4 regions of the Sphingomonas sp. DMC8 genome follow, and region 1 is predicted to be linked to each of the others. Evidence: riboswitches for the same ligand, from Rfam matches in the RefSeq annotation. Region 1 holds a riboswitch; each other region holds the start of a gene.
What was found. Region 1 has a riboswitch for cobalamin ahead of ACT53K_RS00185 (hypothetical protein). Riboswitches for the same ligand answer to the same signal wherever they lie in the genome.

Region 1 (4,745 bases):
TCGCCCTCAGGCCCTTTCCGGAGACGTGGGTGAGTGGCTGAAACCAGCGGTTTGCTAAACCGCCGTACGGGGATTACTCGTACCGAGGGTTCGAATCCCTCCGTCTCCGCCATTCAATTTCAATAAGATCAATGGGTTAAGTCGGAAAAGTCCGACTGTGCCATTGGCACGGCGCGGCGGCGCGCCGACGATGCGGAATCGAAGGCCTCCCATATTTCGTTTTTGCGGCGTTCCGGTTGTTGCTAACGGGGCGGCGCCATGATCATTTCCGCACCCACCGATTATCGGGAAGCCGCCCGGCGCCGGCTGCCTCGCTTTCTGTTCGACTATATCGATGGCGGTGCCGTTACCGAAAGCACGATGCACAGCAACGTGACCGAATTGCAGGGCGTCGCGCTTCGCCAGCGCGTGCTGCACGGCGTGGGCGAGCCTGACCTGGGTACGGAAATTCTGGGCAGCCACTGGGCGCTGCCGTTCGCGCTGGCCCCGGTCGGCGCCACCGGCATGTATGCGCGGCGCGGCGAAGTGCAGGCGGCGCGGGCGGCGGCGGCGAAGGGCATTCCCTATATCCTGTCCACAGTATCGGTCTGCTCGATCGAGGAAGTCGCCGAACATGCCGAGGGCGATCTTTGGTCGCAGCTCTATGTGCTCAAGGACCGCGGCTATATGCAGGGCTCGCTCGAGCGGGCCTGGGCTGCGGGCATGAAGACGCTGGTCTTCACGGTCGACATGCCGGCGCCGGGTTCGCGTTATCGCGATCGTCATTCGGGCATGGCGGGCAGCGGCGCCACGCTGCGTCAGTACATGCAAGCGGTGATGCATCCGCGCTGGGCGCTCGACGTGGGCGTGCTGGGCCGGCCGCTCTCCTTCGGCAATATCGAGCGCTATACCGGCCGCCGGATGCGGATGAAGGATTATACCGGTTTCCTGTCGCGGAATTTCGATCCCTCGATCCGCTGGTCCGACCTCGAATGGATTCGCGAGAGCTGGAAGGGCAAGCTGGTCCTGAAGGGCATATTGGACCCGGAGGATGCGCGCGACGCCGCACGGCTGGGGGCAGATGCCATCATCGTTTCCAACCATGGCGGCCGCCAGCTCGATGGTGCGATCCCCACCGCGCGCGCGCTTCCCTATGTGGCGGACGCGGTTGCGGGCGACATGACCGTGCTTGCCGATTCGGGCATACGCTCCGGGCTGGACGTGGCGCGGATGCTGGCGCTGGGCGCACAGGGCGTCCTGCTCGGCCGAAGCTATGTCTACGCGCTGGCGGCGCGGGGGCAAGCCGGCGTCGAACATCTGCTGGAGCTGATCGCGGCCGACTTGCGGGTGACGATGATCCTCACCGGCGCCCGGACCATCGCCGACATCACTCGCGATCAGCTGGTCGCCGTCGAAGCAGAGATCGTACGCGGGCGCAGCGCGCAGTAAGCAGCCGGCACGCTGGCTTGTGCCCGTCGCGTGGTGCGCCTATCACGGGCGGCGTAACGGGTGCCCGAAAGGGCTTAATCGGGAAGTCCGGGCGGCGGTTCTCCGCTTAATCCGGCACTGCTCCCGCAACTGTAGCCGGTGAGCGCATCGCCATCATGCCATTGGGGGCCTGGCCCCCGAGAAGGCGGCGACGGCGCGACGATCCGGCAAGTCAGGAAACCGGCCCGGTACCGTCGTTCCTTCGCGCGGGCGGGATGTACCGGGCGGACGAGGGCTATCCCTTGGCGGACGACAAGCCGTGTCTGTTGCCGAAGGGAAGCCCGATGTCGAAGCACCGCTGACCTGATCTCTCAGCCACGATGCCGCCCGTGCATCGCCGCTTCCCCTTGCCCGCCCGCGCGGCGGCAACGGCCATTCCACCCCCTGTTCCGGGAGAATGCCATGATCGATACCCCCCGTTTCCAGCGCATCGTCTTTGCGCTGCTCGCACTGGTGACGCTCGTCACCCGCAGCCATTCGCTCAGCCCGTTCGTGCATCTGCCCGAGACGGCGCTGGCCAGCTTCTTCGTGCTCGGCTTCTTCGTGCCGCGCACCCTGGCGTTCGCGGCGCTGTTCGCGCTGACCTTCGCGATCGACGTGGTCGTAATCCGCGTGTTCGGCCAGTCCGATTTCTGCTTCACCGCCGCCTATGCGATGCTGGTGCCGGCGTACGGCGTGATGTGGTTCGCCGGGCGCTGGATGCGCGATCGTGCCGGTGTGCGGCTGGCGGCGCTGCCCGCCATCGCGCTGGTGCTGATTGCCGCAAGCTTCGTGTCCGAGCTGCTGTCGAGCGGCGGCTTCTATTTTCTGAGCGGCCGGTTCGACGCGCCGACGCTGGCGGGCCTCCTGCCGCGCATTGCCCGCTATTATCCGCCGACGCTGCTGGCGACGCTGATCTGGGCAACCGCGACCGCCGGAACAGTAGCGGCACTGTTGGCGCTGCGGCCCGACCTGCGCCGGGTGCGCGCACGATGAACCTCACCGAGGAAGCGCGCGACCGCCAGCACCGTGAACGCGCGCAGAAGCACAAGGCGGTGGTCGATGCGAAGATCGCCGCCGCCATCGAGGACAAGGGCCTGTTGCTGGTGCTGACGGGCAACGGCAAGGGCAAGTCGTCCAGCGCCTTCGGCATGGTCGCGCGCACGCTCGGCTATGGCCGCAAGGCGGCGGTGTTCCAGTTCATCAAGGGCACCGAGGAAGTGGGCGAGCGCGCCTTCTTCGCCGGCCATCCCGATGTCGTATGGGAACGCTGCGGCGAAGGCTTCACCTGGGAAACGCAGGACCGCCAGCGCGACATCGCCGCCGCCCGCGCGGGCTGGGAAAAGGCCAAGGCCGCGCTGGCCGATCCGGCGATCAGCCTGGTCGTGCTCGACGAGCTGACTTACCTGATCACCTATCGCTATCTGGAACTGGACGAGGTGCTGCCGCCGATTCTCGCCCGCCCGGCGATGCAGCATGTCGTCATCACCGGCCGCGCGGCGCACGAGGCGCTGGTGGAGGCAGCCGATACCGTCAGCAGCATCGGCGACGTCAAGCACGCCTTCCGCGCCGGCATCCGCGCGCAGGAGGGGATCGACCGGTGAGCGTGGCACGCTGCCCGGCGCTGCTCGTTGCGGCGCGGCTGGCGGTGGCTGCGCTGTTCGGCGGGTAAAAGGTGCCGCCACCCGATTGAGTGGCGGCACGATACGAGGTCAGAACTTCACCGTCGCGCCGGCGAACAGGCGACGGCCGAGCGTGTCGTACACGCCGGGATAGGTGTTGCCGTTGCCGAAGGACACCAGAACCCCGGAGTCGAGTGCCGGCGGGTTCTTGTCGAACAGGTTGTTCGCACCGATCCGCAGCGACAGGTTCTTGCCGATCGTTGCAGAGGCGGTGAGGTCGAAATAGTTATACGCGGCCAGGTGCTGGTCGATCGGGTCCGGCGTGCTCGAATTGAGCGAGGTCGGGCCGATATAACGCCAGGCGAGCGAGAGGTTGAACACGTCGCTGGGAGCCCAGGTGGTGCGCACGGTATGCCGCCACGCCGGCGAAGGCTGGCCGCAGGAATAGCCGAACAGCCCCTTGCAATCATAGGTGCTGCCGCCGGGCAGCGGCTGGCTGACCGAATCGAACAGATAGCTGCCCACCAGATTGGTGTTCAGCGTGCCAAACTTGCCGAGATGGAAGGTGAGGTCGCCCGTCACGTCCAGACCGGAGGTCTTGAGGAACCCGGTATTGAGTGTGGTCGCGACGACATAGCCGGTGCCGAAGATGGCGCCGGTGATCGGATCGCGATGGAACAGGCCGCAATAATAGGGGCTCTTGGTCTGGAAGCAGGCGTTGATCGTGGTGTTCGGATCGATGCTGCCGATATAGTTGAGTACCTTGATGTGATAATAATCGAGCGAGAACGAGAAGTTGCGTCCGCCGCGCGGTGCCACCAAGATGCCGACCGTATAGGTATCCGCCTTTTCCGGCTTCAGGCCGCGGTTGCCGCCGAACTGGGCAGTGCACGTGTCCGCCGGGCACTCGATGATCGAATGGGCATTATATTGCGCGGCGGTAACCCCGGTGAGCTGGCAGGACGCCAGCGAGGCGGAGGGGGTGGGCCCGGCGCACGGATCCTGGGTGCTGACGTTGCCCAGCGACAGGTTGGAGAAGAGTTCGCCGATATTCGGTGCGCGGATGGCGCGATTATAGCTCGCGCGCAGGCGCACGGCATTGATCACCTGCCAGCTCAATTCTGTCTTGTAGGTGAAGGTGTTGTAGCTCGACGAAGAGTGCGTCGAATCCTGCCGGTTGGTATAGGACGAGTAGCGGAAACCGCCGTTCAGCGAGATCGCGCGGGCGAAGGGCGCATCCTGCACCAGCGGAAGCTCGAATTCGCCGAATCCTTCGTTGACGGAGATGATGCCGTCCGAATCCTGCGTGCCGTTCTGCTTTGCGATTGCGTCACCGGTAAAGAACAGCGTTTCGCGACGATGCTCGCCGCCCAGCGCGATGCTCAGGCCGTCGTGCGCCCACGGCGTTTTGATGCCATAGGTGCCCAGATCGCCGGTAATGGTGCCCGTCACGACATCCAGCGTATTGCGCGCCCAGGTGCGGCTGGGGGCGTATAGATAGCTGGCCTGCGTGCCGGTCAGACCTCCCGCCTGGAAAACGTTGATCGGAAGGCAGTTCTTGTCCGATCCGTCGAGCACCGACTGGCAAACGGCGCCGCCCTTTCCATCGGGGACGGCAAGCAGCGCGCGCTGGGCCTTGGTGACGTTGACGTCGTTGAGGAAGCGTTCGTTGTACAA
Region 2 (4,745 bases), on a different contig from region 1:
GCGCCTGCTGCGGGCACGCCGCTGGGCCAGTTGCGGGCCGGCAGCCGCCAGCGCCGCGGATGGTGTTCGCGCAGATCGCCGAGCAGGCCGGCACGATCCTCCATCCCTTCGCGGAATTCTTGCGGAAACTGCGCCAGATCTTCCGCCGCGATGCCGATATTGACGATGCCGTGGCGGGTAAAAGCAAGGTTGAGAAACGCCCCGCCCGCTTCCATCCCTGCTTCGGCATCGGCTTCGCTGCACACCGGCAGCGTGCCGACGAACCGCCGTGCAGCGACGGGATCGGTGATCCGCATCAAGAGCAATGCGCCATGCTGCACCGGGTGATGGTTGCGGCCATAGTTATGAATGATGCCGCCCTGGACATCGGCGGATTGATAGGTCAGCCGCTGCGGCTTGGGTGCCGTCTGGTCGGGCGCGCCCGGCTGCGCAAGCCATTGCAACTGCTCGGCCACAGCCAGCTTGTGGACCGGCGCAAGCGCATCGACATTCCAACCCTTCAGCAGATGCTGGGCGGCCCAGAGCAGATAGCGGCCGTCGCCCTCCCGATGGTCCGGGGGATAAACATCGGTCAGCCGATAGAGCGCAACCAGCGCCTCTACACCAATCCGGTCGCTTTCCAGCTTGGTAGCCGGGTCTTCGCGCAGACGCTTGGCGGCTAGCTCGGGATCCTCGATGGTAACGGTCGCCGGGTTCACCCCGGCCTGCGCCTCGCGCTCCAGCCGCTCGATATGCAGCGCATATTGCATATCGTCGATGCTGTTGCCGTTTGCGGAGAAGAAGAAATTGCTGTCGACTTGGCTCTGGCGCACCCATGCGAGATAGTCCGGAAAGCCATGCTCGGTGGCCGTGACATAGCCTTCGCAGTTACAAAAGATCAGGTCGAGCAACGGACCCAGCGGATTCCAGATCAGCCGCATATAGGGCTCGAGCGGGCGATCGAAGGTGGCACCCAACAACAACCGTTTCGGCTCTGTATCCAGGATGGCGATACGATAATCGAGCAGGGAGTGGATGCGTGCCGAGGTATCCACAAAGGGTTGCCGGGCGGAATGTTCGCGCGCAGTCGCACGAAGCTTGAACAACCCCTTGAGCACCATGCGCAGTCGCGATTCGAACGTAACGCTTTCGAACGCATCGACAAATCCCTGCCGGATCGGCGCAGTGAGCGTAAGATCGCTTACGGACTCAAGGTGTTTGCTGCTGATCATCTTGTGCATCGTACATCCCCCTCTTTGCGCAACGCGGCCACCACGCGATCCCGGCGAGAAGCTGCATCAAGGGAGTGGAAAATGTCTGTGGGTTTTCGCACGAGCGGTCACGACGCCCCCGTTCACATGTGCGAAAAATCACATTGAGACTGTGGCCTTGGCCACTGTTGCCGCCTTCAAACTGCGGCATGGAAAGCCTTGAGCAGCAGGGAAATTCGTTATGGTTATGCACGCCACACGCGATAATCGAAACGAAACGGTCCTGCCGCGCAAGCGGGTGCCGCGGGTGCGTAGCTGGCGGACGAACGAGACTACCGACCGGCGTATTGCTGCGCACCTTGAGGAAGCCACCATGTCCACGCCACGGCATCTCATCGACGCGCTGGAGTCGCTGTCCAGTGCCGTCATCGAGGCAACGGGAAGCTGGGCATTTCTCGCTTCCGAGCGCATCCAGCTCGTTGACGCCGCCCATAAGGCGGCGTGGTTGCTCGTGCGCGTCAACCGGAACGAAGGGTTGATCGCGCGCCACCCCGATCTCGCCGATGTCATCGCCAGCACCTATGCTGCCACCCACGCGCTGCATGGTGTCCGTCGGCTGGGACAAGGATCGGAAGCGCTGACCGACCTGTTGACGTTGTTGGTCCGGGTGGACGACCTGTTGCCCGTCAGCGCGCAGATCTATCAGTAAAGCCCCCCGGCTACAGCTCGTTCTGCCTCCGGCTTGATCGGCGGCTCCAAACCCCTTAACCCGTCACACGCGACCGGTTCCCCGAGAGGGGATTAAAAGGGAACGGGGTTCAAGACCCCGGCTGCCCCTGCAACTGTGAGCGGCGAGCCGTTCGGCCATATGCCATTGGGCGTTTCGATGCCCGAGAAGGCGGCCGGACTGAGGCATGGACCCGCAAGCCAGGAGACCTGCCGTTCGCGGTCGTTCCTCGGGCGGACAGGGTGCGCCGACCGGGCGGGGATTTCCTCGAGCGACGACAGCAAGGCTCGCGCGGCGTGGCGCGGGGCGCTGGCGCGCGTGATCGTGTTTCAGGCTGCTCCCGTCCAACGCCGCACGTGCATCGTGATGGCTCGGGAGTGGTTTTGATGGTTCGAGTTCGTGTTTTCATGTCGCATGCGGGCGCAGCGTTCAGCTGCGCGAGGGCGTCGCGATGACGATGCTGCGGCCCGTTGCCGATGGCGTCGCCATCGTTGCGTGCAGTACCTGCCGTCATGGCGCGGAACTGCGAGAGGATGCCGAAGGCGTACGCGGTGGCGCACGGCTTGCGGAAGCACTGGAGTCGCTGACGGCGGGAGACGAACGCTATAGCGGCATCGCAGTACATCGCATGCCCTGCCTGTTCGCGTGCGCCGAGCATTGCACGGTGCATCTGCGCGGTCCGGGGAGGATGGGCTATGTGCTCGGACGCTTTGCGCCGCAGAGCGATGATGCCCGCGCGATCCTCGATTTCGCGGCCGAATATGCCGCCAGCGAAGACGGGTGCGTCCCCTATGCGCGATGGCCGCAGGGCGTGCGAGGGCACTTCCTTGTCCGCACCCCGCCCGCCGGAATGCTTCCCGAATGAGCGGCTTTCCCAGCGTTGCAGCCTTTGAAGCCGTGCTGTCAGCGCTCCCCCATGCCGATATGCACGCCGCGGAGAAAGCGCGGGCGCGGCAGGCGCAGCTTACCAAGCCTGCGGGATCGCTCGGGCGGCTCGAGGAGATCGCACTGTTCCTCGCCGGATGGCAGGGTCGGCCCATTCCGCGCATCGAACGCGCGGAGGCGATTGTCTTCGCCGGTAATCACGGCATCGCCGCGCAAGGCGTCAGCGCCTTCCCGGCGGAAGTGACCGCACAAATGGTCGCCAATTTCGAGGCTGGCGGCGCAGCGATCAATGCGCTGGCGGATGCAGCCGATGTGGCGCTGAAGGTCGTCCCGATCGACATCGACCGCCCCACTGCCGATTTCACCATGGCTCCCGCGATGGACGAAGCGGAATGCCTCGCGGCCCTGTCGATCGGCGCACAGGCCGTCGATCCTGCCCTCGACCTGCTGCTTCTGGGTGAAATGGGCATCGCCAATTCGGCAAGTGCGGCCGCACTATGCCAGCGCAGCTTTGGCGGCGAGCCAGCGGACTGGGTTGGGCCGGGCACCGGCGTACACGGCCCCGCGCTCGAGGCGAAGCGGATGGCGGTCGCCCGCGCCATTACCCACCATGCCCGAGCCCCGCACAGCGCATTCGAGACGATGCGGCGCGTTGGCGGTCGCGAAATCGCGGCCATCGCCGGGGCGGTGCTCGCAGCACGGCAATATGGCATTCCCGTGCTGCTGGACGGATATATCTGCTGCGCGGCGCTGGCTCCACTAGCGGCAGCGGCGCCGGACATCACGGCCCACTGCATCGCCAGCCATTGTTCGGCGGAACCCGGACATGGCTTGCTGCTCGAACGGCTTGGGCTGGATCCACTGCTGCGCCTCGACATGCGCCTGGGCGAAGCCAGCGGCGCAGCCGTCGCGGCACTGCTCCTGCGCGCGGCAGTGAAGGTGCACGCCGAGATGGCAACCTTCGCCGAGGCAGGAGTGGCCGGCGCAGCATGAGCAGTGTACTGGTACACCTGTTACGGCATGGAGCAACCGAGGTGGACGGGCGGCTGATCGGCCGAACGGACGCCATGCCATCCCCCGAAGGCGTGCAATCCTGTCTGGCGCGCGCGATGCGGCTCGAGGTCGACAGCGTCCATTGCTCCACCTTGGCGCGGGCGCGCGCCCCCGCTCTCGCGCTTGCCGCCGCCTTCGACCGGCCACTGCACGAAGATGCCCGGTGGTGCGAGCTGGATTTCGGTGTGTGGGACGGCATGGCACTCGATGCCATCGATCCCGACGCGCTGGCGCGCTTTCGTCGCGACCCTTGTGGTACTCCGCCCCCGGGAGGCGAAAGCTGGTCCGCATTGGTTGCCCGCGTCGGTGCGGCGCTAGCAATGCTGCGGGGAACCGCGTTGGTGGTCGCCCACGGCGGGACGATGCGCGCCGCGCTTGCCGCGGCGTGCCGGATCGATTTCCCTTCGCTCTGGGCGTTCCACCTGCCCCATGCCGCGTTGCTGACCATAAGATTATGGCCTGGGCATCCCGGGGGCGGCGAAATTATTGGGCTAGTGGCGTGAAGCGCTTCCTTGTCGCCCTGCAGTTTCTGACGCGCCTGCCGCTGCCGCAAGTCCACGCCGACGCTGCCGATTTCGCAGCGTCGATACGGTGGTTTCCGCTTGTCGGCGGCGTGATCGGCGCTGTGATGACCGCACCAGCGCTGCTGTTTGCACCCGTAGATGGTTGGGTCGCCGCCCTGGCGGCTCTGCTCCTGTGGGTCGGCATCACGGGCGCGCTCCATCTCGACGGGCTTGCCGACATCGCCGATGCTGCCGGCGCCGCGCACAAGGGCCGCGAACGCATCGCCGCAGTGCTCGCCGATCCCCATGTCGGCAGTTTCGGCCTTGTCGCCGTTGTGCTGCAGCTGCTCGCCAAGCTCGTACTGTTGCATGCAGTGCTGACCGGCG
Region 3 (4,745 bases), 540 kb from region 1:
AGCAGGGCGGGGGCAGGGGCCTCGTTCCAGCGGGCCGCCGTGACGGCGGCGTCGATCCGGGCATTGAGCGCGGCGCCTCTGGCCGGCGCCCCGACCGCCTCGGCCAGCTCGGTCACTTGCGCCTGGCTGGCTGCTATGGTGGCCGGCATGTTGATATAGAGCGTCTTCAGATGCGCGCGGGCAAAGGCCTCGCGCGTTGAAGGCGGGGTGAAGCTGCTGGCGATCACCAGATCGGGCCGCAGCGCGATCACTTCTTCCGCCGTGCCGTTATTGGCGCGGAACTTCCGTGCGACCTCCAGCGGCATCGACGTCGAATCGGCGCGCATCGAATAATGGCTGAGCGCGGCGATGCGGGCGGGCGGCACCAGTTCCACCAGCATCGCATCGGCGCACGGGTTCATCGACACGATGCCCCCGCCGCCCTGCGGACCGGGCGGGGGCGCCGCGCAACTCGCGGCCATCAGGCAGACGAGCAGCGCGGCGCTTCGCATCAGTTGAACCGCAACCGGATGCCGCCATACGCAGCGCGGCCCAGCGTGCCATAGCCGGTGATCGTCTGATAGCGTTCGTCGGTCAGGTTCTCGACCCGGCCATAGACCGACAGCAGGCGATTGACCGGCATTTCGGCGCGGATGCTGGCCAGCGCATAGCCGTCGATCCGCGTCTTGTTGCCCGCATCGTTGAAGCTGTCACCCACCATCGTCACCGTGCCACCGATCGAAAGCCCGAACGGGAAGCGGTAATCGGCCGAAACGCTGCCGGTGTCACGCGGGCGGCGCGGCAGATCCTTGCCCAGCGTGCTGCCGCTCAGGCTCTGCGCATAGACATGGGTGAAGCTGCCGCGCACCGTGAAGGCCGCGACCGGGTGCAGCACCGCTTCCAGCTCCACGCCCTCGGCGCGGGTGTTGCCGATGTTGTAATAGCTCGAGGTGACGAAGTTATAGTCGATCTGGTTGTCGGCATCGCGGTGGAACCAGGTGAAGCCGATCGCGACCTGATTGCCGGCGATCGACTGGCGGATGCCCGCTTCATAGCTTTTGGCGGTTTCCGGCTTCAGGGCCGCATTCCCATAGGCGCTGTAAAGCTGATAGAGTGTCGGAGCCTTGAAGCCTTCGCCATAGCTGACATGGAGCAGCGTGTCGGGGGTGGCGCGCACCGCCAGATCGGTGTTCCAGGTCCAGTGATTGCCGAACGTGTCGTGGTCGTCGTTGCGCACGCCCGCCGTCACCGTCACCGGCGCCACCGGCGTCACGATCGCCTGGCCATAGACGCTGGTGATGCCGACCGACCTGGCCGTGGTGCCCGGGCCGCCATCGCTGAAGCGGATGCGGCTGTCTTCATGTTCGGCACCGAACACGAGGCGCAATTGATCGAGCAACTGTGCGTCGCCCTGATAGAGGTAGCGCTCGGCGCGGCCGCGATAGGCATATTCCAGCGTCGGCGTCGCGGCGGGATCATAGCTGTCGCGGGTAATGTTCGAATAGGTGAAACCCAGCCGGTTGTGGAGCTTGCCGCCGAACAGGTCGCCCTTCAGCCCCGCATAGCCGTAGAACTCGCGCGTCTTGGCATATTCGCCGGTGTCACCGAACGCATAGGTGGGCGGGGCATAGCCGTCGAGATCCACCTTGCTGTCGGCATAATAGCCGCGAAGGTCGAGCGACAGGCCCTCGACCAGCTTGACCTGAACATTGCCGGTCGCGCCGAACTGGCGATAGCCATCGGCCTCCTTGCCATTGGCGGCGGCGGAAATACCGTCGGTGGTAGTATAGCCGGCGGTCAGCCCGGCGGTGATGCGGTCATTGCCGCCGGCGAGTGCGGCATTGCCGCTGAACGTGCCATAGCTGCCGCCTTCGGCATTGGCGCGGGCTTTCAGGCCTTCGCTGCCCTGCAGCGTGGTGACGTTGACGACGCCGCCGATCGCCTGGCTGCCCCAGATCACCGAATTGGGGCCGCGCAGCACCTCCACCCGCTCGATCGAGCCGGCGAGCAGGCTGCCGAAATTATAGGCGCCGCCGGTCGAGGAAGGGTCGTTCACGCGAATGCCGTCGATCAGCACCAGCGTCTGTTCGCTCTGCGCGCCGCGGATGTTCACATTCGTCTGCGTGCCCATGCCGCCATTGCGGTTGACGGTGACGCCGGGCGTGGTGGCCAGCAGGTCCGACAGCACCAGCGTCTGGCGCTGCTCGATTTCGGCGCGGTCAATGATGGTGACCGAACGGCCGACCTGGTCGATCGGCTGGGTAACGCCACTGGCGACGACGACGACTTCGTTGTCCGGCTTGGTGGAATCGTCCTGCTGGGCATGGGCCGCGAACGGCGCCAGCAGGGCACCGGTCGCGCAAAGGAAGTTCAGGTAACGCATTGCTTCAAGACACCTCGAAACGGGCCCGCCCCGGGGACCGGGACACGCCGCTAGTTTGGTGTCGCTCACGCGGGGATTTCAGCCCCGTTCGCCCGGTACACCCCGCCCGCGCAAAGGAATCGACTGTGGCGGGCAGGTCTCCTGGCTTCCGGGTCATCGCCTGAGCACGCCGCCTTCCCGGAACAGGTCCAGTGGCTGTGTGGCGTGCAGGCTCGCCGGCTACAGTTGCGGGGGCAGCTTCGGACTTGCGGACCGAATTCCCTTTTCATCCCCCGGCCAAGGGGGACACCCGTCACGCGCCGGCGTGTAGCGGCAAGCGGCGGGGCGGGGCAAGTCCCGCCCGAAAGACTAACCTGCATCAGTATTCCCTCCCTTTTCTCCAAGTCGTTTCGCCGGAGCGGCAAAGTTTCGGGGCGATCTGAGGGCGTTGCGGAACGGCGATACCGCCCGCGCGTTCAATCGCGCCAAGGAAACAGGAGGATGCGCTCATGAAGAAATCGTTGTTGATCCTTGGCGTCTTGCCGGTCGCCGCCCTTGCCGCCTGCCACAATGGCGGCGAACGTGCCGACAACGGCATGGCAGCGGGCAACACCGACAATATGGTCACCAGCATGCCCGCCGACGAAAATGTCAGCGGCATGGATGCGAATGCGATGAACGGCATGGCCGGCAACGAAACCGCCGCCGCGCCGATGTCGGGCCAGAAATTCGTCAACACCATGGCCGCCAGCGACGCCTATGAAATCGCAGCCGGGCAGCTTGCCGAACAGAATGCGACGGACAGCAAGCTGAAGGATTTCGGCAAGGAGATGGTGAAGGACCATAACGACTCGACCGAAAAGCTGCGGAAGGCATCGGGCAAGGCGACCCCGCCGCTCACACCCGACCCGACGATGACTGCCGAGCAAAAGGCCAATCTGGCAACGCTGCGCTCGGCGACGGGTGCCGATTTCGACTCGGCCTATCGCTCGCAGCAGGTGAAGGCGCACGAGCAGGCGCTGGCGGTGTTGCGCAGCTATGCTCAGGGCGGCGACGTGCCGGCGCTGCGCGACTTCGCCGATTCGACCGCCAAGGTGGTGGCCGATCATCTCGACAAAATTCGCGGCCAGTAAGGCCCCGCAGGGCGAAGCGGCGGCGTCAGGCCGCCGCTTCGCTCGCAATCTGTAGCGGCACCGGCGCGGCGGCCGGGGCGCCGGGCTGGAGATGCTTCAGCCGGCCATCGACATGGCCACCCTGTTCGATGGTGATCGTCTCATATTCGACATCGCCGACGATTCGCGCGGAGCGTTCGACCGTAAGCTGGCGGACATGCACCGATCCTTCGATGCTGCCGGCGATGCGGGCCGTGTCTGCGCGCACGCTGCCGAAAATCTGGCTTTCGGCGCCCTGCGCCAGCGTGCCGCAATCGACATCGCCCTCAATGCGCCCGTCGACATGCAGATCGGCCGTGGCGGTGAGGTTGCCGGTGATGACGATATCGGCGCCGATCACCGAAAACATGCCGCGCTTGCCATTGGCCGGTGCGGCCGGTGCCGCCTGACGTTCCTCGCGACCGCGATTGCCGTTGAACATGCCTGATCCCCAACCCTTGATCCGAATCCCGCAGGGGCGTTAGCACAGCGCAAGGCCCGCTACAGCCTCCGTGAATCCCCGAGATGGGGCGGGGTGGAAGTGGTTGACCGCAACCGGGCACATCGGTATAGGCGCGCCGTTCCACGTGGGCTGGTCTTCAAAGGTGCCATCCCGCTTTGGAATAAGAGCTGAACGTTGCTGGAGACGCAATCGCCCGGGGGGCAAGAATGCCGCCGGGGCTTTTTCGTATTCTGTCCAACAGGGCTCCAGCAAAGTAACCACTTGAAAGGTGAAGGGCTTCATGCCGACGATTAACCAGCTGGTCCGCAAGGGCCGCGAACCGCAGAAGGCCAAGTCGAAGGTCCCTGCGATGGAACAGAACCCGCAGAAGCGCGGCGTCTGCACCCGTGTCTACACCACCACCCCGAAGAAGCCGAACTCGGCGCTCCGCAAGGTTGCCAAGGTTCGCCTGACCAACCAGCGCGAAGTCATCAGCTACATTCCGGGTGAAGGCCACAACCTGCAGGAGCACTCGGTTGTGCTCATCCGCGGCGGCCGTGTGCGCGACCTTCCCGGCGTGCGCTACCACGTCCTGCGCGGCGTGCTCGATACCCAGGGTGTCAAGGACCGCAAGCAGAGCCGTTCGAAGTACGGCGCGAAGCGTCCGAAGTAATCAGGCCATAGTAAGCCCCGGACGGGTTCCGGATCGGCTGAAGTTCAGAAGGAATTAAGTGAGATGGCACGTCGTCGTCGTCCCGAGAAGCGGGAAATCCTGCCCGATCCCGTTTATGGGGATCAGGTTCTGTCGAAG
Region 4 (4,745 bases), on a different contig from region 1:
GCCCCGCCGCGCATCGTCTTCCGCGCCTGGTCCGAGGCTGCGCTGTTCCGCCGCTGGTGGGTGCCGGAGGGAGTGGGGGTCACGCTGGTCGGCTGCGAAATGGATGTCCGCACCGGCGGCAGCTATCGGCTGGAATTTGCGGCCGCAGAGGGCGCCACCATGGCCTTTTACGGCAAATATCTGGAAGTCGTGCCGGGCGAGCGCATCGTCTGGACCAATGACGAGGGGGAGGAAGGCGCCGTCACCACCGTGACCTTCGAGGACCAGGGCGGCAAGACGCTGGTGACGTTCCATGAGCGTTATCCCACGCCGGAGGCGCTGGAAGAGGCGATGGAAGGCTCGGCGGCGGGGCTGCCGATGCAGCTCGACCAGCTCGCGGCCTTGTTGCCGGCGATCGACGCCTGACGGTAAGCTGGCGGGGCAACCTCCACCCGTCCGCGGCGTTCAGCGGGGATGCAACCATCCCCAAGCGACGCCGCGGACGGCGACGAGGCCCAGCTCCCCGCCGCCGAGGAGGACGAGATCGCCCGCCGCCGCGCTGCGCCCTCGCGCGTCATTCACGAGGCGATACGCCGGCAGGGGGATGAGGAGCTCGACCGGCCGGCGGGCTCGCTGCTCTGGTCGGGGGTGGTGGCGGGGATCGCGATGGCGGCCTCGGTGCTGGGGCGGGCGCTGATCGAAAGCCATCTGCCCGATGCGCCATGGCGGCCGGCGGTGGCGAGTATCGGCTATTCGCTGGGCTTCATGATCGTGATTCTGGGCCGATTGCAGTTGTTTACCGAAAGCACCCTGTCGGCGGTGATCCCGGCTGCGGCCGATCCGACGCCGCGCAACCTGGGGCGGCTGGCGCGGCTATGGGGGGCTGGTGTTCGTGGCGAATATGGGCGGCACGCTGCTGATCGCCTGGCTGGTCTCCGCCGGCTGGTCGGGTACGCCGGAAGCGACGGCGGCGATGCTGGAAACCTCGCGCAGCCTGGCCGAACATAGCGGCTGGGCGGCGGTGCGGGCAGGGGTGCCGGGGGGGTCTGATGGCGGCGGTGGCCTGGTCGCTGCCGGGGGCGCGGCGGCAGGAGTTCTTCGTCGTCCTGTTCTGCACCTATTTCATTTCGCTGGGGGGCTTTGCCCATGTGGTGGCGGGTGCGGTGGAGGCGTGGCTGTTGTGGCTGGCGGGGGAGGCGAGCCTGGGCTGGGTGCTGTTCGGCTTTCTGGCGCCGGCGCTCTTGGGGAATATCCTGGGCGGGTCGGTGCTGTTCGCGCTGCTGGCGCATGCCCAGGTGCGCGAGGAATTGTGAAGGCGCTTGCGGGCGGCGCGCGCTTCGTCTAGCCGTGCCGCCTTCGCTGCCCCTGTGGCGAAATTGGTAGACGCATTCGACTCAAAATCGAACGCCGCAAGGCATGCTGGTTCGAGTCCGGCCAGGGGCACCAGTACATATTGAGAACATTGTAGAAATCCGCGGAAAACGGCGATAAAATCGCGGTTGACGGGGTCTCTCGCCTTGTTCCGCCAAGCCCCGCGAAAAGTGGGCCACCACGCTCAAGGTTCGGATCTGACGATGGGCGGCGCGCGAATCCTGAGGGTGCGGCGGCCTGCGTGGCTACAGCGAGCCTTGCTACTGCGGAGCCGGTGAGTTTCAGGAGCGAACAGTCGAGAACAGGTTCCGGAGACACTCCTTCGGCAGGGCATCGGAAGAAATCTCCGTGGTCCCTCGCAGCGGGTTACACTTATCCGGCAGCACCGTAACCTAACCGTTGCGACCTTCGGTTCCGTACCTTTCTGGACATAGCATCCCGACGAAGATGCGATGAACAAGGGAGGAGAGCATGTCAGACTATACGGCTAAAATGCCGAGGTTGCAGGGCCATCGAGAGCCGCAGCCAGTGCACGCAAGCGGTGCTGGCTGATGTCCGAATTGATTCGGCACTGCTACGTCTGCCGTGCAACGTATCTAGGTTGCTGGGGCCTGGTCGCCGCCTCTTTTTGATCAGAGCACTGTCCAGGCGTGGAGCGATCCACACCCTGAGTGGAGGATGGAGGCCGCTACCTTGCACGGTCGACAGAGCGCCTCTGCCCATGCTGCGCTCTCGGCATCCGTTGCCGCGAGCGCAGATCGCGCCGGTGCCTCGACGAGAGGCTTAAAAGGGAACGCGGTGAAGGCGGCATGCCGTCCGAAGCCGAGGCTGTCCCTGCAACTGTAAGCGGTAAGCGAGATCCACGGGCTTCCTGCTACGGAAGCAGCCACTGGGCCCGCAGGCCCGGGAAGGTGTGTATCGAGCGACGACCCGTGAGCCAGGATACCTGCCGGCGTCTGGTCGCTCTTGCCTTGGTCCAGGGGAGGGCCGCGGCACGGTGTACTCCGTCTGAGCGACGAACGAGCGGCGGGAGCCGCATCGGTCACGCGCGTCGGTCGCCCATGGCGTCCGGCCGGCGCCGTGCGCCGACCGTTTGCATGAACGGCACGCTCCCGCCCGATGTCGACGACGCCGAAGGGGATGAATGATGCATTTTCCGTCCGTTACCCGGTCCGTGGCCGCGCTCGCCGTTGCCGTTGCCGTCGCGATCCCGCCCGCCCATGCACAGGTGCAAAGCGACGACGAGACGCTGGTCGTCACCGGCACCAGCCTGGAGGAGACGCTGCCGCACCAGCGTGCCTGCTATGGCAGCGATCTTGCCGTACTCGCCGAAACCCAGGTCCAAGAAAGCGGCGCGATCGACGTCGCGACGGCGCTGCGCGGCGTACCTGGCCTCTACGTCCAGCCCGGTAGCGGCCCGTTCAGCTATGTCGACGTCTCGCTGCAGGGTTCGCGAACGCAGGATGTGCTGTGGACCGTCGACGGTATCCGCATCAACAACCGCCTCTATGGCAGTACCTCGCCCAACGACACGCTGCCGGCCAGCATGATCGAGCGCATCGAGGTGTTGAAGGGCGGCGAGAGCCTGTTCTATGGCACTCAGGCTGCGGCGGGCGTGATCAATGTCGTCACGCGCGATTTCGCGGACCGGTTCGGGGGCCAGATCGACGCCAGCGTCGACAGCTTCGCGGGTACCAACCTTAGCGGCTATGTGCGCGGCGGATCGGGTCGGCATCAATTCGTCGCCTGGGGCTCATACAATCGCTCCGAAGGCTATCGGCCCTTTAACCGGATGGAGCCGAGCGCGACAGACCGCCTGCGCGGTTACGACCTATGGTCGGTCGGCGGCAAATATCGCTACGATCTCGGCCCAGACTGGCGATTCAACCTCCAGTACATCCATACCGAGGCGAAGCTCGACAATCTCAGCCCCACTCTCACCCGCGAGAGCCGTAACGATCGCAACGAGGAGATCGCCAGCGTCCGGCTCGACTATGTCGGAAACGATGTGGTGAAGCTGTTCCTCAAGGGCTATTTCCATGACTGGAAGACCGCCTATGTCCAGATCCGCAACCCGATCGGCGGCGGCGCGCCGATCGTGGTATATCCTGCCGGCACCTTCTGGGGCTTCAAGGACTATGGCGGCAGCGCGCTGGTGCAGCTGCGGCCGCATCGCGGGCTGGAGTATCTTATCGGCTATGATTTCCAGCAGTTCAGCGGACGCGACGACGTGCTGCGGATCGCCGCTACCAAGGAACGCGTCCATGCCGGCACCTTCCAGATTCGCACCAACGACGAGCTTTCACGCCGCGCGCGTCTTTCGGCCGGACTGCGCTACAATGACGGCAGCGGATCGCGGAAGACGGTGTGGAACGTTTCCGGTCGCATCGAACTGAACGACAGCCTGTTCGTGCAGGCCAATGGCGGCACGTCGTTTCTGCTGCCCAGCGCCTCCCAGCTCTATCAGATCGATCCTTGTTGCGAACTGGGTAATCCGAACCTCAAGCCCGAGGAGAGCCTGAGCATCAATGCCGCCATCGGCGGCACCCTGGCCGGCGGCTTGCTCCACTGGCAGGGCACGGTCTTCGCCCGGCGCATCGATCATCTGATCGACATCGACACGGCCAATCCCGCCTATCCCGACGGCATCTACACGAACTCGGCGTCCCGCGTGAACGTGCGTGGTGCCGAGGTAGTGCTGGGCGCGGTGATCGCCGATGCCTGGCACCTGGACGCGAGCTACACCTATGCCCGCGCGCGTACCGCAGGTTCGTCGCTCCAGAGAGACCGCACCCCCAAGCAGCTGGCGCGCGGTACGGTCGCCTGGCGTCCCCGGGGGCTGCCGGTGGGCGCCAGTGTTTCGGTCAACTGGGTGGGGGACGCCTATGCCACGGCGAGCGGCTTTGGTCGCCGCAACTATGGCAACTACGCGATTGTCGATGCCGGGGTGACCCTCTTTCCCGATGTGGCGCGCCGCCACCGCTTCGGCATCAACGTCGAGAATCTGTTCGACCGCGACTATGCCACGCGCGGCTTCCAGTCGGCGGTGCCGGATAGCGGGGTGGGGCGGTTCCTCTACTTCACCCGCGGCACGCCGCGGACGCTGCGGGTCAGCTACGGCCTGGGTTTCTGACCATGCCCAAGGCGGTCCTCGTCCTACACCGCTGGCTGGGCGTCGTCATCGGCACGGTGATGACGCTCTGGTGCCTGTCGGGGTTCGTGATGCTGTATGTCGACTATCCGCGGCTGACGCCGGCAGAGCAGCTGCGCGGGTTACCGCCCCTGCGGCTGCCCGCCGCGACAGCGCTGGCGCGGATCGACTTGCCCGACGATCTTGCGCTTGCCTCGGCGCGGCTGGAGACCATCGCGGGCCGGACCATCCTGCGCATCGTGTC

Region 2: another riboswitch for cobalamin. It lies ahead of ACT53K_RS06685 (DUF1636 domain-containing protein); the one in region 1 lies ahead of ACT53K_RS00185 (hypothetical protein).
Region 3: another riboswitch for cobalamin. It lies ahead of ACT53K_RS02775 (TonB-dependent receptor plug domain-containing protein); the one in region 1 lies ahead of ACT53K_RS00185 (hypothetical protein).
Region 4: another riboswitch for cobalamin. It lies ahead of ACT53K_RS17335 (TonB-dependent receptor plug domain-containing protein); the one in region 1 lies ahead of ACT53K_RS00185 (hypothetical protein).

Annotation. Positions count from the first base shown of each region.
Region 1 covers NZ_JBQUYV010000001.1:31,726-36,470, forward strand. Annotated here, with positions in the region: tRNA gene ACT53K_RS00175 (tRNA-Ser) at 20-112, shown strand; gene lldD (FMN-dependent L-lactate dehydrogenase LldD) at 259-1,428, shown strand; cobalamin riboswitch at 1,470-1,670, shown strand; gene ACT53K_RS00185 (hypothetical protein) at 1,870-2,442, shown strand; gene cobO (cob(I)yrinic acid a,c-diamide adenosyltransferase) at 2,439-3,050, shown strand; gene ACT53K_RS00195 (TonB-dependent receptor domain-containing protein) at 3,159-4,745, opposite strand, start outside.
Region 2 covers NZ_JBQUYV010000002.1:567,872-572,616, reverse strand. Annotated here, with positions in the region: gene ACT53K_RS06695 (hypothetical protein) at 1-1,220, opposite strand, end outside; gene ACT53K_RS06690 (hypothetical protein) at 1,564-1,899, shown strand; cobalamin riboswitch at 1,957-2,148, shown strand; gene ACT53K_RS06685 (DUF1636 domain-containing protein) at 2,375-2,782, shown strand; gene cobT (nicotinate-nucleotide--dimethylbenzimidazole phosphoribosyltransferase) at 2,779-3,795, shown strand; gene ACT53K_RS06675 (histidine phosphatase family protein) at 3,792-4,358, shown strand; gene cobS (adenosylcobinamide-GDP ribazoletransferase) at 4,355-4,745, shown strand, end outside.
Region 3 covers NZ_JBQUYV010000001.1:573,735-578,479, forward strand. Annotated here, with positions in the region: gene ACT53K_RS02770 (ABC transporter substrate-binding protein) at 1-491, opposite strand, end outside; gene ACT53K_RS02775 (TonB-dependent receptor plug domain-containing protein) at 491-2,362, opposite strand; cobalamin riboswitch at 2,477-2,670, opposite strand; gene ACT53K_RS02780 (DUF4142 domain-containing protein) at 2,851-3,474, shown strand; gene ACT53K_RS02785 (bactofilin family protein) at 3,500-3,934, opposite strand; gene rpsL (30S ribosomal protein S12) at 4,236-4,607, shown strand; gene rpsG (30S ribosomal protein S7) at 4,671-4,745, shown strand, end outside.
Region 4 covers NZ_JBQUYV010000009.1:102,619-107,363, forward strand. Annotated here, with positions in the region: gene ACT53K_RS17315 (SRPBCC family protein) at 1-405, shown strand, start outside; gene ACT53K_RS17320 (formate/nitrite transporter family protein) at 454-987, shown strand; gene ACT53K_RS17325 (formate/nitrite transporter family protein) at 1,029-1,292, shown strand; tRNA gene ACT53K_RS17330 (tRNA-Leu) at 1,341-1,425, shown strand; cobalamin riboswitch at 2,098-2,318, shown strand; gene ACT53K_RS17335 (TonB-dependent receptor plug domain-containing protein) at 2,495-4,483, shown strand; gene ACT53K_RS17340 (PepSY domain-containing protein) at 4,486-4,745, shown strand, end outside.